Regions from separate parts of the Shewanella acanthi genome, predicted to be linked through region 1. Evidence: predicted binding sites of a transcription regulator. Region 1 holds the regulator's gene; each other region holds the start of a gene.
The links. Region 1 encodes MetJ, which represses methionine synthesis genes. Its sites were predicted from a motif close to TAGACGTCTAGACGTCTA; they were not measured.
Positions count from the first base shown of each region.

Region 1 (4,256 bases):
GATACCGCAGAATACACGCTCGCCCTTAGAGTAGGCGCGCCACATAGAACCTGTAATGTATTGGCGGCAAATGGCTTCAACCTTGATTGGACGGGCTTTTTGCACGATCCAAACGAAGGGATGCGGGATATCTAAAATGTGGCTGTCGGCTAAACCGTTTTCGGCAAATAGCTTAAACCAATGATTAGAAATGGCATTGAGTGCCGCGCCTTTGCCTGGAATGCCCTTGAGTCCGCCTTCACCGTGGAAGATACAATCGAAGGCTGAAATACGATCGCTGATCACCATGATCGCAAGCGGCGTATCTTCTGGCACGTTGTAGCCCTTAGTTTGGATTAAGCGGCGGCTGTCGGCATCGGTTAGCCAGTAAACGCTACGCACTTTACCGCTGTGAACAGGGCTGTTAGTGCGGATGGGTAAGTCGTTGTTTACGGCTAATACGGAATCAGCAAGACTCATGACGAGTATTCCTTTGGATTAAATGTGTAGGGATAAGGTTGTTATAAGTACAAGTGTGCGATAAGGCCATTCTTATGTTGAATGTTTGCGTTATTGCCACTTTTTTATTATTTGCCAATAGCTTGGATGATATTGATAAAAAGGTATTGGTGAATGATGTTTTATCGAAAGCGGGTGGAGCAAAAGCGGTTTTCTCGGGCGAGCCTGATAGCAAAAAGTGGAGCAAAGAACGGGGGGATGAAGCTTGGGAATAAAACGCAGAACAAGGTAGGCACCACAATAGAAGTGGTCTAATAAAACGGGAGTGTCCCGTACCATATTGCTCGAAAATACTAACCATTATTCCGAGAGAACCTTGTTCTAGCCTGCCGCGAAAAAGTAGCGACATTCTACCTAGATTGACAAAATTTACCACGGCTATTTGTATGCTTATTTGCACTCTGTGGAGCTTAGCTAAGATTGCGGGATAAAATCCCGGCAAAGAGGGAGGGTACTGTTCAGGCAAATATAGGCAATGTTACCCTTTGGGTATTAACACTGATGCCTTCGATAGCAGGCATTGAGATTAGCTCAGTCAAATGGGGCTTCAAGGGTTCTCAAATAAGGAGTTATGGGTGCAACAATCGTCAACCATGCAGCCGTCCATCATGCAAATGGCCGCCAAACAGGGCAGCCATTTTTATGCCCAGCAATTTAGCAACCTTAACGAAACCGATATGCAGTGGCATGGATTGGAGTTCGAAGAGTGCGAATTTCACGACTGTAACTTCAGCGCGGCGCAGTGGCGTAAATGTAAGTTCAGCGATTGTCGTTTTATCGGTTGCAACCTGAGCCTGCTCGAGCTGTCCTTAAGTCAGTTCAGCGGGGTGGAATTTGATGAATGTAAGCTGGTGGGCATAGATTGGACTCGCGCCAGTTGGCCACCATTAACCTTTGCTTCGCCGCTGATTTTCAGGGCGAGTATTGTGAGCGACAGTTCCTTTATGGGGCTTAAACTCGATGAAATGGTGATGCAAAGCTGCCGCGCCCAAGATGTGGATTTTCGCGACGGCCGCTTTCACCGCGCCGATTTCAGTGGCACCGATTTTGGCCACAGCCTGTTTGGCCGCACTGAGTTAATTGATGCGGATTTTACCGACGCGACCGACTACGATATCGATATTTTCAGCAATAAAATCAAAGGCGCTAAGTTTAGCCGTGAAGAAGCCATCCGCTTACTGAATGGTCTCGATATAGAATTGGTTTAAGCTTGAGTGCGGGTCTGATTCTAGACCCTAAATCAGTGCGAAAATTGACTTAACCGTTAATACTATGGCGCTGATGGAGCAAAGGATCAGCGTTCCTATCTTGGTCTTTTGCTTATCGACGCGGTTAACCAGTTTACCCGCGACCACATAACCAAATAACACTGAAGGCAGCAGCATGAGCGATAGCCAAAGGTGTTTAAGTTCCAGTAACCCCGTTACCCCCAGAATCGCCAGCGCGATAGCCGAGCTGAAAATAAAGAAGGCCGACAACGCCGCACGAAATTTAGAGGCATCTTTACCCGCTAAGAGAATCGCCATCGGCGGTCCACCAATGGCGGCAATATTACCGAAAATCCCCGAGACCACACCAGCACCGAAGAGCGTCGCCTTATTCACTGGAAGAGTAAATTTATACAGGCTAAATACCACGGCAATGGCCACAATCAGGGCGATGGCAAGGCCAAGAATCGGCTGCGGTGCAAACAACAGCAGGCTGGCGCCAATTAAGCCGCCGGGCACACGGCCAAGCAGTGCATATTGCAAACCGTTGAATTCTAGATGACCACGCTCACGCAGCAGGGTGAGTAGCGCGATTGAAAACCCCATGGCAATCACAGGCGCTGGAACCAGTTCGGGGTCGACAATATACAGCAGTGGACTTGCGACCACGGCGAGGCCAAACCCGATTAGGCTTTGGGTCAGGGCGCCAAAAAAGACGATAACAGAAGCAAGTACAAGCGTCTGGGGATCAATCACGGCAAACATTAGGGATCCAAGTCAAGAAAAAGGGACCGTTACTTCAGCCAGTTTCAACACTGGCAAACGATCCCTATGATATCCAACCAATCCAGACGCGTAGCGTTGAGCTAATCCGTTGGATAAATGTGAAAACAGCAGGATTAAGGCTACACGCCGTTATTCCATGTCTTCCCATTCAATACCCATCTCATCCATTAAGCGCTTGGCTTCGGCAGGAATGCTATCGGGGCTGTCCTTAGATAGATCGGCGTCATTAGGCAGAGGCTGACCAGTGTAGGCATGTAAAAACGCTTCACACAGTAGCTCGCTGTTCGTCGCGTGGCGTAAATTGTTCACCTGACGACGGGTACGCTCATCCGTTAGTACTTTCAGTACCTTAAGCGGAATAGACACAGTAATTTTTTTTACTTGTTCATTCTTCTTGCCGTGTTCAGCATAGGGGCTGATGTATTCCCCATTCCATTCAGTCATTGACTCACCTGTTATAACGCTAAATTCGGGGCAGATTTTAACCCCTTACAGTTAACAGTCAAATTATTGCTACTATTTCTGGATGATTGCAATCAGATTTCTTTATGTTTAGACGTCTAAACGTCTTAACGCCTATTGACGCTGGGGTTGGCCTTAGGTACATTTAGACGTCCAGACATCTCTTTGAACTTAGGAGTTCCCTATGACCGAGCGTCAATTAGCCACAGTGGCCGTGCGTCAGGGTATCGAAAGCGATACGCAATATGGTGCCGTTGTTCCGCCAATCTATCTGTCGACTAATTACTCCTTCGACGGTCATAAAAATCCCCGCGAATTCGATTACAGCCGTTCGGGTAACCCAACGCGTAATATTTTAGGGGAAGCCTTAGCTAAGTTAGAGAAGGGCGCCACCGGTGTGGTGACTTGCACTGGCATGGCGGCGATTACCTTAGTGACGAGCTTATTAGGCCCGAACGATTTATTAGTTGTGCCCCACGATTGTTACGGCGGTTCCTACCGTTTATTTACTAACCTTGCCAAGAAAGGTCAGTTCAAATTACTGGTGGTTGATCAAACCGACAGCAAAGCGCTAGAGCAAGCCATTGCGGCGCAACCTAAGATGGTGTGGATTGAAACCCCATCGAACCCACTGCTGCGGGTGGTCGATATTGAAGCCATCGCTAAGGCGAGCCATGCCATTGGCGCATTAGTGGTGGTCGATAACACATTCCTGTCGCCGATTTTGCAGCAACCGCTATTGCTCGGTGCCGATATCGTTATTCACTCGACCACGAAATACATTAATGGTCACAGCGATGTGGTTGGCGGCGCTGTGATTGCAAAGGATCCCCAGATTGGCGAGACCCTGCACTGGTGGTCAAATACCCTAGGTTTAACAGGCTCGGCATTCGATAGTTATCAAACCCTGCGCGGCCTTCGCACTTTGGCTGTGCGTATCCGTGAACATCAAGCTAACGCCCAGCGAATCGTTGAGGTGTTAAGCAACAGTCCAGTAGTGAGCAAAGTATACTACCCCGGCCTTGCCGACCATCCAGGTCATGCCATTGCCGCTAAGCAGCAGAAGGGCTTTGGCGCTATGCTGAGTTTCGAGTTAAAGGGCGGTGAAGCCGAAGTGGTTGCCTTCTTAGATGCCTTAAGTTTGTTTTGCGTGGCAGAGAGTTTAGGGGGCGTTGAAAGCTTGGTGGCGGTGCCTGCAACTATGACCCATAGAGCGATGGAACCACAGGCGCGTTTTGAGGCAGGCATCAAAGACACCTTATTGCGTCTGTCGGTTGGGATTGAAGATGCCGACGACCTAGT
Region 1 covers NZ_CP080413.1:3,575,511-3,579,766, reverse strand. Annotated here, with positions in the region: gene K0H61_RS15310 (phosphoribosylaminoimidazolesuccinocarboxamide synthase) at 1-459, opposite strand, end outside; gene K0H61_RS15305 (hypothetical protein) at 534-713, shown strand; gene K0H61_RS15300 (pentapeptide repeat-containing protein) at 1,092-1,706, shown strand; gene K0H61_RS15295 (sulfite exporter TauE/SafE family protein) at 1,734-2,471, opposite strand; gene metJ (met regulon transcriptional regulator MetJ) at 2,622-2,936, opposite strand; gene metB (cystathionine gamma-synthase) at 3,139-4,256, shown strand, end outside.

Region 2 (4,256 bases), 170 kb from region 1:
GGGATTGACCCAAAGCTGTCTTGGAGGAATTTTCTGCGCCGCCTTCTCGATTAACTGCACCATAGCGGCCACCGTCGGGATATTCGGGGAATGGATATCGTAAACCCCAGGGCCGATTTCATTTGGATATGCAAAATCCTCAAAGGCATTGAGCAGCTCCATCCGAGAACGCGAGGTTTCGATGGTAATCACGTCGGCATCCATTGCGGCAATGGCCGCGATAGTGTCGTTAAACTCGCTGTAACACATATGGGTATGAATTTGGGTTTCATCCACAACGCCGGCCGCACTCAGCTTAAAGGCTTTCACCGCCCAGTCTAAGTAAGCTTGCCAGTCGCTTTGCTTAAGCGGCAGACCTTCACGAAATGCGGGCTCATCGATTTGAATAATGCCAATCCCTGCATTCTGTAAATCCACCACTTCATCACGAATCGCCAGTGCCAATTGGGTCGCAATGGTATCTCGACTAATATCTTCACGGGCAAAGGACCAATGCAGAATCGTCACTGGACCTGTTAACATGCCCTTGACGGGCTTATCCGTGAGACTCTGTGCAAACACCGCCCAATCCACAGTCATCGCCTTTGGACGACTCACATCACCATAAATCAACGGTGGTTTGACGCAGCGGGAACCATAACTCTGTACCCACCCCTGTAGGGTAAAACCAACACCTTCGAGTTTCTCACCGAAGTATTCCACCATGTCATTACGCTCGGCTTCACCGTGCACTAATACATCGATGCCGAGTTTAAGCTGGCAGTTAATGGTATCGCGGGTAACCTGCTGTAATTGCTCTGTATATTGCGTATCGTTAAGCTCACCCTTGCGCCAGCGGCTACGCAGCCCACGAATTGCCGGCGTTTGTGGGAAAGAACCTATGGTAGTCGTTGGCAATAATGGCAGGCGATACTTACGCTGCTGCACGGCTTGCCGAACGCTAAAATCACTGCGGCGTTGATAATCGTTCTGAGTCAGCGCCTTAACCCTTGCGATTACCCTATTGTCCGCCGCTAATGCTTTTGCTTCACGGCGCGCGGTGCATTGAGCAATAATCTCCATGGCCGCCTTAGAGTCGCCATCCTGCAACAATAAACGCACCTTCGCCAGCTCATCGAGTTTTTGCTTAGCAAAGGCCAGTTGCTGTCTAAGCGCTGGAGCCAGTTTTGTTTCAGCATCCAAATCCACAGGGCTATGCAGTAGTGAGCAAGAAGTTCCAATCCACAGGCGCGATCCTAAATCACGTGCGATAGCACCAATCCGTTGCGCAATCTCGTCAACTTCGGCCGCCCATACATTTCGACCGTTTACCACCCCGAGCGAGAGAATTTGATCTTGCCCTAAGGCGTTGGCAAATAAAGGAAGTTGCTCTGGCGCCGTTACTAAATCGAGATGTAACCCAGCTACGGGTAATCGCGAGACTAAGCCCTGATGATGGGCAATGCTGCCGTAGTAGCTGGTGAGTAAAATTTTCACCTTGGCAGTTTTAACTGCCTCATAAGCATCGGTGATGGCGTCTTGCCACTCTTTAGTTAATTCCAATGCCAGAATGGGCTCTTCGAGCTGCACCCAAGTCACACCAAGGGCTGAGAAACGCTCAAGAATGTCAGTATAAGTCTTTAATAAATTTGGTAATAAACTCAGCTTATCGAAGTCCTGACCCACGGTTTTACTTAAATACAAGTAGCTGACTGGCCCAAGTAGCGCAGGCTTTGGTTGATAGCCTAATGCCTTCGCCTCTGCGACTTCATCGAAGAGCTGTTCATAGGCGATAGAAAACACCTGCCCCGCCGACAACTCAGGTACTAAGTAGTGGTAGTTAGTATTGAAATACTTTGTCATTTCAGAGGCTGGAGCATCCTGCCCCGTTGGCGCGCGGCCACGGGCTACGCGAAATAAGGTATCGAGATCGATAGGACCATCGCCACGGTGACGCGCAGGAATAGCATTTAAGGTTGCACTGAGGGTGAGCACTTGATCGTAAAAGGCAAAATCCCCCACAACCACCTGCTCAACACCCGCCTCGGCCTGCCATTGCCAGTGGCGTTGACGCAGAGTTGCAGCCTGTGCCAGCAACTGCGTCTGTGTGCTTTCCCCACGCCAGTATTTCTCTAAGGCAAATTTTAATTCACGACGACGCCCGATACGGGGAAACCCCAGACAATTTAATTGCATATTCCATCTTCCTTTATTTGAGAACAACATAATTCAGCTCATTTCTATCCCGTCTATGACCCCGCCACTTTTCAGCATGAAATCTGGATAAAATGACAATAGGCGTCTGGACGTCTAGAAGTTTATTGTGATAGTCTCTGTATCAGCAACCGAATTGATTTCAAGCGCAATATGAGCAAATTTCACTTGGAGTAGTCATGATTGAATTAAGACACCTGCGAACTTTAATGGCACTAAAGGAAAGTGGCAGCCTTGCAGGGGCGGCCAAGAAACGCTTTGTCACTCAATCGGCGCTCTCCCATCAAATTAAAGAATTAGAGCAACGCATTAATTCGCCAATTTTTGTGCGTAAGAGTAAACCGCTTTCTTTTACTCAAGAGGGTGCGCGCCTGCTGCACTTGGCAGAGGAAATCTTGCCAAAAGTGTTTGAAACCGAATCGGATTTAAAGAACGGCCTAGATAACGAAATTAATCAACTCAGAGTCGGCATTGAATGCCACAGCTGTTTTCGCTGGCTAATGCCGGTGATGGAAAAATTCAAACAGCTCTACCCAGAAGCCGAGTTGGATTTATCGAGCCGCCACCTGTTCGACTCCCTTAACGCCCTCGAAATGGGTGAGCTGGATATAGTGTTGACCTCGGATCCTGTGCCTGGACATTCGCTTGCCTATCAGCACTTATTTGATTTTGAAGTAAAACTAGTTGTTGCCAAGGATCATCCACTGGCACATGAGGCCTATGTTACCCCTAAACAATTAGCCCAGTTACCCATCATCAGCTACCCAGTGCCGCTTGAGCGCTTGGATCTCTATCGTCACTTTTTAGAGCCCGCAGGGGTCGAAGCTGGCGAGCAAAAGACCTGCGACCTCACCATGATGTTACTGCAGCGTATCGCCTGTAAAGACGGTATCGCTGCGCTACCAAATTGGTCAATTAATGAAGGACATGGTCTCAGTCTGAGCTTGGTAAAACTCGGGCAGGAGGGCTTAAAACGGCCACTCTTTGGCGCCTATCGCCGTGGCAGTACCAATTCGGCACTGGTGCAAAAATGGCTGCAATTGGTCACAAGTTCAGGCGCAACCTATCAGCAAAAAACTAATTGAATTTAAGATCAAAAAAGCCTGCGATTGCAGGCTTTTTACGTTTAAGCGGATAAGACACTTAAAGCGGGTTGAGCAGCATGCCACGTTTAGACAATACACGGCGCAGGATTAATCCCGGTGAATTGGCATTACGGGTCTGACGCAGGTTATGGGCTATCATAAATTCCTGACGCAGATCCTGATCCAAATCTAAGGCTTCGAAGGCTTCAATCGTCAGCGTCTGTTGCTGATTATCGATCAAGGTTTTAATCACGCTCAAGGGGAAGGATTCTTCCGAACTGGCATTTAAGTAGGCAAAGGCGGTTAACGCGATGATCTGACCGAATACGCTAAACAGTGCCAAGGTTTGCACCTCGTCGGCATCCACCTTGATATCCGGCATATCGATTAGGCTATCTACCGCATCGGTGGCAATATTTTCTGTCAGTTTCCAATATCCCTGAACCAACTTCTTATAGGGTTGAGGTAATTCATCCAAGCGCTCTCTTAAATAGAAAGTAAACGCATAGCGGTAGATGTTCACTTGACCTAAACGGATCAAGGCATCCTTCAAAGAACGTGATTTGGGATTCACCACACCAGAGGCTTGCGCCGAGTTGCTACGCATCAGCATGTGAGCAGCAAGAGCCGGATCGCTCGATACGATATCGATAACATTACGAATATCGCCCTCCGCGAGGATCGCCTTTTTGAGTGGAATTAAGATCCCACGGCGACCAATCACTTGCTCTTCATTCGCAATGATGGCTCTCACTTGAGTAAAAACCTGTTGCTCAAGATCTGTCATAAGACGCTTTATACCTATTAATTAGCATTAAGATAATTCGATTTGCGCTCACATCATACCCAATCTGCAAAGAATTTCAGCCCTCAGACAAAGATTAATTTAACCCTTTCAAGGGCAGTAAGGCGATTTAACCTCGATGGCCTTACCTTAGGCACGTATCCAGCAACCCAATTTGAGTACAAAGGCGTGTG
Region 2 covers NZ_CP080413.1:3,406,379-3,410,634, forward strand. Annotated here, with positions in the region: gene metE (5-methyltetrahydropteroyltriglutamate--homocysteine S-methyltransferase) at 1-2,175, opposite strand, end outside; gene K0H61_RS14605 (LysR family transcriptional regulator) at 2,373-3,278, shown strand; gene K0H61_RS14610 (HDOD domain-containing protein) at 3,337-4,065, opposite strand.
Region 2: a site for MetJ is predicted at 2,283-2,300, ahead of metE (5-methyltetrahydropteroyltriglutamate--homocysteine S-methyltransferase). Genes of this name have one in related genera too.

Region 3 (4,256 bases), 230 kb from region 1:
GCACTATGGTTGAAGACCTATCTTTGCCTATTGAAATCATTGGTATCGATACCATTCGTGAAGCAACAGGCCTTGCCATGAGCTCACGTAACGGTTACTTGACTGCTGAAGAAAAAGCCGCAGCTCCTGCGCTGAAGCAAGCGATTGATGCAATGGCTACAGGCATTAAACGCGGCGAGAGTATTGAGCTAGTCACTCAAAACGCCGAGCACCATATCATCGCTGCAGGCTTTACACCCGATTACCTTGAAGTGCGCCATGCTTTTACCTTAGCCAAGGCATCAGAGAGCGATAGTGCACTAGTCATCTTGGCCGCAGCCTATTTAGGTAAGGCTCGGCTTATCGATAATTTACGGTTCGATCGCTGATTAGATTGACATAAAAAGGAGCTTCGGCTCCTTTTTTATGCTTAAGATATTACCCAAAGTCTATATTTTCTCTTTTATAATCAAACGACTCAAACCGTACGACAAACAAGCTTCAAACGTCAAATTACTGGCATTTCATATAAATTTAAGTCATATTAGCGCACCTAAATTCACTGGAATTCACAGTGAATCAAACAACTTAGGCTTATACTTACTGGATTGCATCCTTGCTCCGTAGAGCGTTGCTCCACCTAAGCGCCATCATTACCCATTTTGCAGGCTTAAAAGGACTTATAAAAATGGCTCGACTGATATCGACTCTATGCTGGCTGCTTTTCCCTGTGATTGCGCAGGCCAATACTGTCTATAAATGTCAAAAGCAGGATAAAATTGTGTTTAGCCAAACCGCCTGCCCCCAAGACTTTAGCCAACACAAGATTGAATACCAATTGGGGATCACCAGAGAAACCGATTCCGACAAGCGCAATATTCCTGAAGACCCATTCCAAGCACTTCTAAACAAACAACAAACCATTTCCAAGGAAAAGTTAGTTAAGCTGCTCGATAGTGAGATTTATCGTCTCAAGCAAGAGAATAACTACTTCGAGATTTTACGGGAGAGTGAAATTCAAAAGCTGGAGCGCAAACGCTACTGGCAAAATAAGGGCAAGGACGATCCTGAGTACATCGAAGCGGTTCAAGATATTAACGGTCGTTTCAATGAACTGACCTTAAGTAACGACAGTTCAATCAAGCATTTAAGCGATCGTAAGACTCAGATCCTTGCTGAGACGCCGCCCGAAGCTGACGAATCAAAGCCTAACTAGTATAGACCCGACTCGCCCGTGCTTATTTGGCTTAATCTAAGGAACACATCTGCGCGTTCCTTAGCTTTCCCCCACTTCCCTAAAAATTGCCAGCATAATCGCAAGTAGCTCAAAAGAGGGCGGGGCTACTTAGTTTGATAAGTTTGCGATTTGTTTATCCTGCAAGCGAGACAAGCTAATCAGAGCAACCACAGCACCTATCAGGGCTAAAAACATATCCGATTGGGTATCCCAAACATACCCTTGGGTGCCTAAAAACGCTTCGGCATCATCCCCAGTTGCCACTGCCACCCACCATTCGATTAACTCGTAAAAGGCACTCAGTGCTAATGCAAAACAAGTCGATAGAAAGGCACACCAGCCACCGGCTTTAACGGCTTGATGTCGAAGCATCACTTCACGAGCCAGCATCACTGGCACAAAGCCTTGAGTAAAATGACCTACTTTATCGTAGTTATTGCGCTCGCTACCCATCCATTGGGCAAGAGTGTCAAACAAGGGGACTTCGGCATAGGTATAGTGGGCGCCAACAAACAATACAGCGCAATGTACTAGTACTAAACCATAGGCTAATGGGGTGAGCGGAAAGCCTTTTCGAGTGAAGAATAGGATTGGCAGAGCGATTAATGCGGGGAGCGCTTCGAGCCACCAAGTAAAAGGATCCGCAGGATTGATAGCTGACCATGCTAAAACAGAGAAGTAGATAGCAGTCCAAACGAGTTTATTATTCATTGTTTATCACTCTTATGAGATATTGTTCTAAATCTAGAATATTAACTTTAGCCATCTAGCCCTCCACAGTGCGATAAAAAAGTGCTACTTTGTTGGCTGAAGGCTGTCAGCATAGCATACAAGAACCATTTCAATTAATTAGAGGGTACCCAATCATGGCGAAACACTCGCTTGACAAGGATAAGATCAAGATCCTGTTGTTGGAAGGCGTCCACCAATCTGCGGTAGATGTATTTGAACGTGCTGGATATTCTAATATTGAATATCACAAAGCCTCCCTTGGCGATGAAGCCCTGCTTGAAGCCATCAAAGATGCGCATTTTGTTGGCATCCGTTCCCGTACCCAACTCACAGCCGACGTGCTAAAGCGCGCTGAAAAACTGATTGCAATTGGTTGTTTCTGTATCGGAACAAACCAAGTGGACTTAGCAACTGCCGAATCTCTCGGTATCCCAGTATTTAACGCCCCATTCTCTAATACCCGCAGCGTGGCTGAGCTGGTATTAGGTGAGATCATCATGCTAATGCGTGGTATCCCTGAACGTAACGCCATTGCTCACCGTGGTGGCTGGATGAAGACAGCTGCAGGCAGCTACGAAGTCCGTGGTAAAACCTTAGGCGTGATTGGCTACGGTCATATTGGAACTCAGCTCGGTATTCTGGCTGAAACCTTAGGTATGCGTGTGGTGTTCTTTGATATCGAAGACAAACTGCCACTGGGTAATGCCCAGCAAATCCATTCGCTAGAGCAGTTATTAGGTATGGCCGATGTCATCAGCTTGCACGTCCCAGAAACGGCACAAACCAAGGACATGATCAGTACCGCCGAATTTGCCGCCATGCGCAAGGGCAGTATCTTTATTAACGCCTCACGGGGTACTGTGGTAGATATCGATGCGTTAACGGTCGCCATCAAAGAGCGCCACCTTGCAGGTGCCGCTATCGACGTATTCCCTGTCGAGCCACAATCAAACGATGATGAATTTATCAGTCCATTACGTGGTTTAGACAACGTACTTCTGACACCTCACGTAGGTGGTAGCACAGCTGAAGCGCAGGAAAACATCGGTATCGAGGTTGCAGGCAAGCTGGCGAAATACTCAGACAACGGTTCAACGGTATCTGCAGTTAACTTCCCAGAAGTATCGCTGCCAATGCACAAAGGCACTTCTCGCCTACTGCACATCCACCAAAACCGCCCTGGTATCCTCATCAAAATCAACAAAGCCTTCTCTGAAAAAGGCATCAACATTGCCGCACAGTACCTGCAAACCACTGCAGATATTGGTTACGTGGTGATGGAAGTTGATACGCATCAGGCCGAAGAGGCTCTGGTAGAGCTTAAAGCGATTGAAGGCACATTACGCACCCGCGTTCTCTTCTAAGTATTAATCCTCCACCGATTAGGCTTTATAAGGCGCCCTATCCCACAAAGATAACGGCGCCTTATGCTTTTGAGCGGCTTGTACTTTTGAGCGAGGCTTAATTCCGTTACAATCAGCCACTCGCACCGTATTCATTTTCAGGATCTGGCTATGACTATTTCAGTTTCTACCCCAACTTGGGCGCTAGACGCTTCTTTACCTCCTCTGATGATCGCCAACCTCAGCCACCTAGGCCTTATCAAAATTGTCGGCGAACAGGGTCGCACTTTTATCCACGGTCAGGTCACTACCGACATCGTCTCCTTAGCGAAGGATCAATGGCGCTGGGGCGCACACTGCGATCCTAAGGGTAAGATGATTGCCAGTTTCCGCACCTTTGCCATTGACGATGCGCTGTTTATGCTGATGCCAAGGGATACCGTTGCCATCGACTTGCCACAGTTACAAAAATACGCCGTGTTTAGCAAAGCGACTCTTACCAATGCTTCCGACGAATTAGTGCTGTTAGGGGTTGCGGGAGATGAGGCAAAGGCCTTTGTGGAGGCCCGTTTTGGCGCTATCACCCTAGAGCTCACTGTCACTGAACAAGGAACCATTATTAAGGATGCTGAGCGCTATATTTTGGCATTAACCCCAGAGACTGCGGCTGATATCGCCGCTAGCGTCGAGTCAGTATTTGATGCCAGCGCTTGGCAAGCAATCGAAATCCTCGCAGGCTATCCTAACCTCGCGGCATCCCACGCCAATCAATATGTGCCGCAAATGTGCAACCTTCAGGCAGTGAATGGCATTAGCTTTAACAAGGGCTGTTATATGGGCCAAGAAACCGTTGCTCGGATGAAATACCGTGGCGGCAATAAACGCGCCCTGTATATTCTCCAGGGACACACCTCATTGACTGTGGATCTTGAAACAGCCCTTGAAATCGCCATGGAAGACGGATT
Region 3 covers NZ_CP080413.1:3,346,868-3,351,123, forward strand. Annotated here, with positions in the region: gene panC (pantoate--beta-alanine ligase) at 1-368, shown strand, start outside; gene K0H61_RS14405 (DUF4124 domain-containing protein) at 668-1,195, shown strand; gene K0H61_RS14410 (DUF2238 domain-containing protein) at 1,325-1,927, opposite strand; gene serA (phosphoglycerate dehydrogenase) at 2,083-3,312, shown strand; gene ygfZ (tRNA-modifying protein YgfZ) at 3,463-4,256, shown strand, end outside.
Region 3: a site for MetJ is predicted at 1,976-1,993, ahead of serA (phosphoglycerate dehydrogenase). Genes of this name have one in related genera too.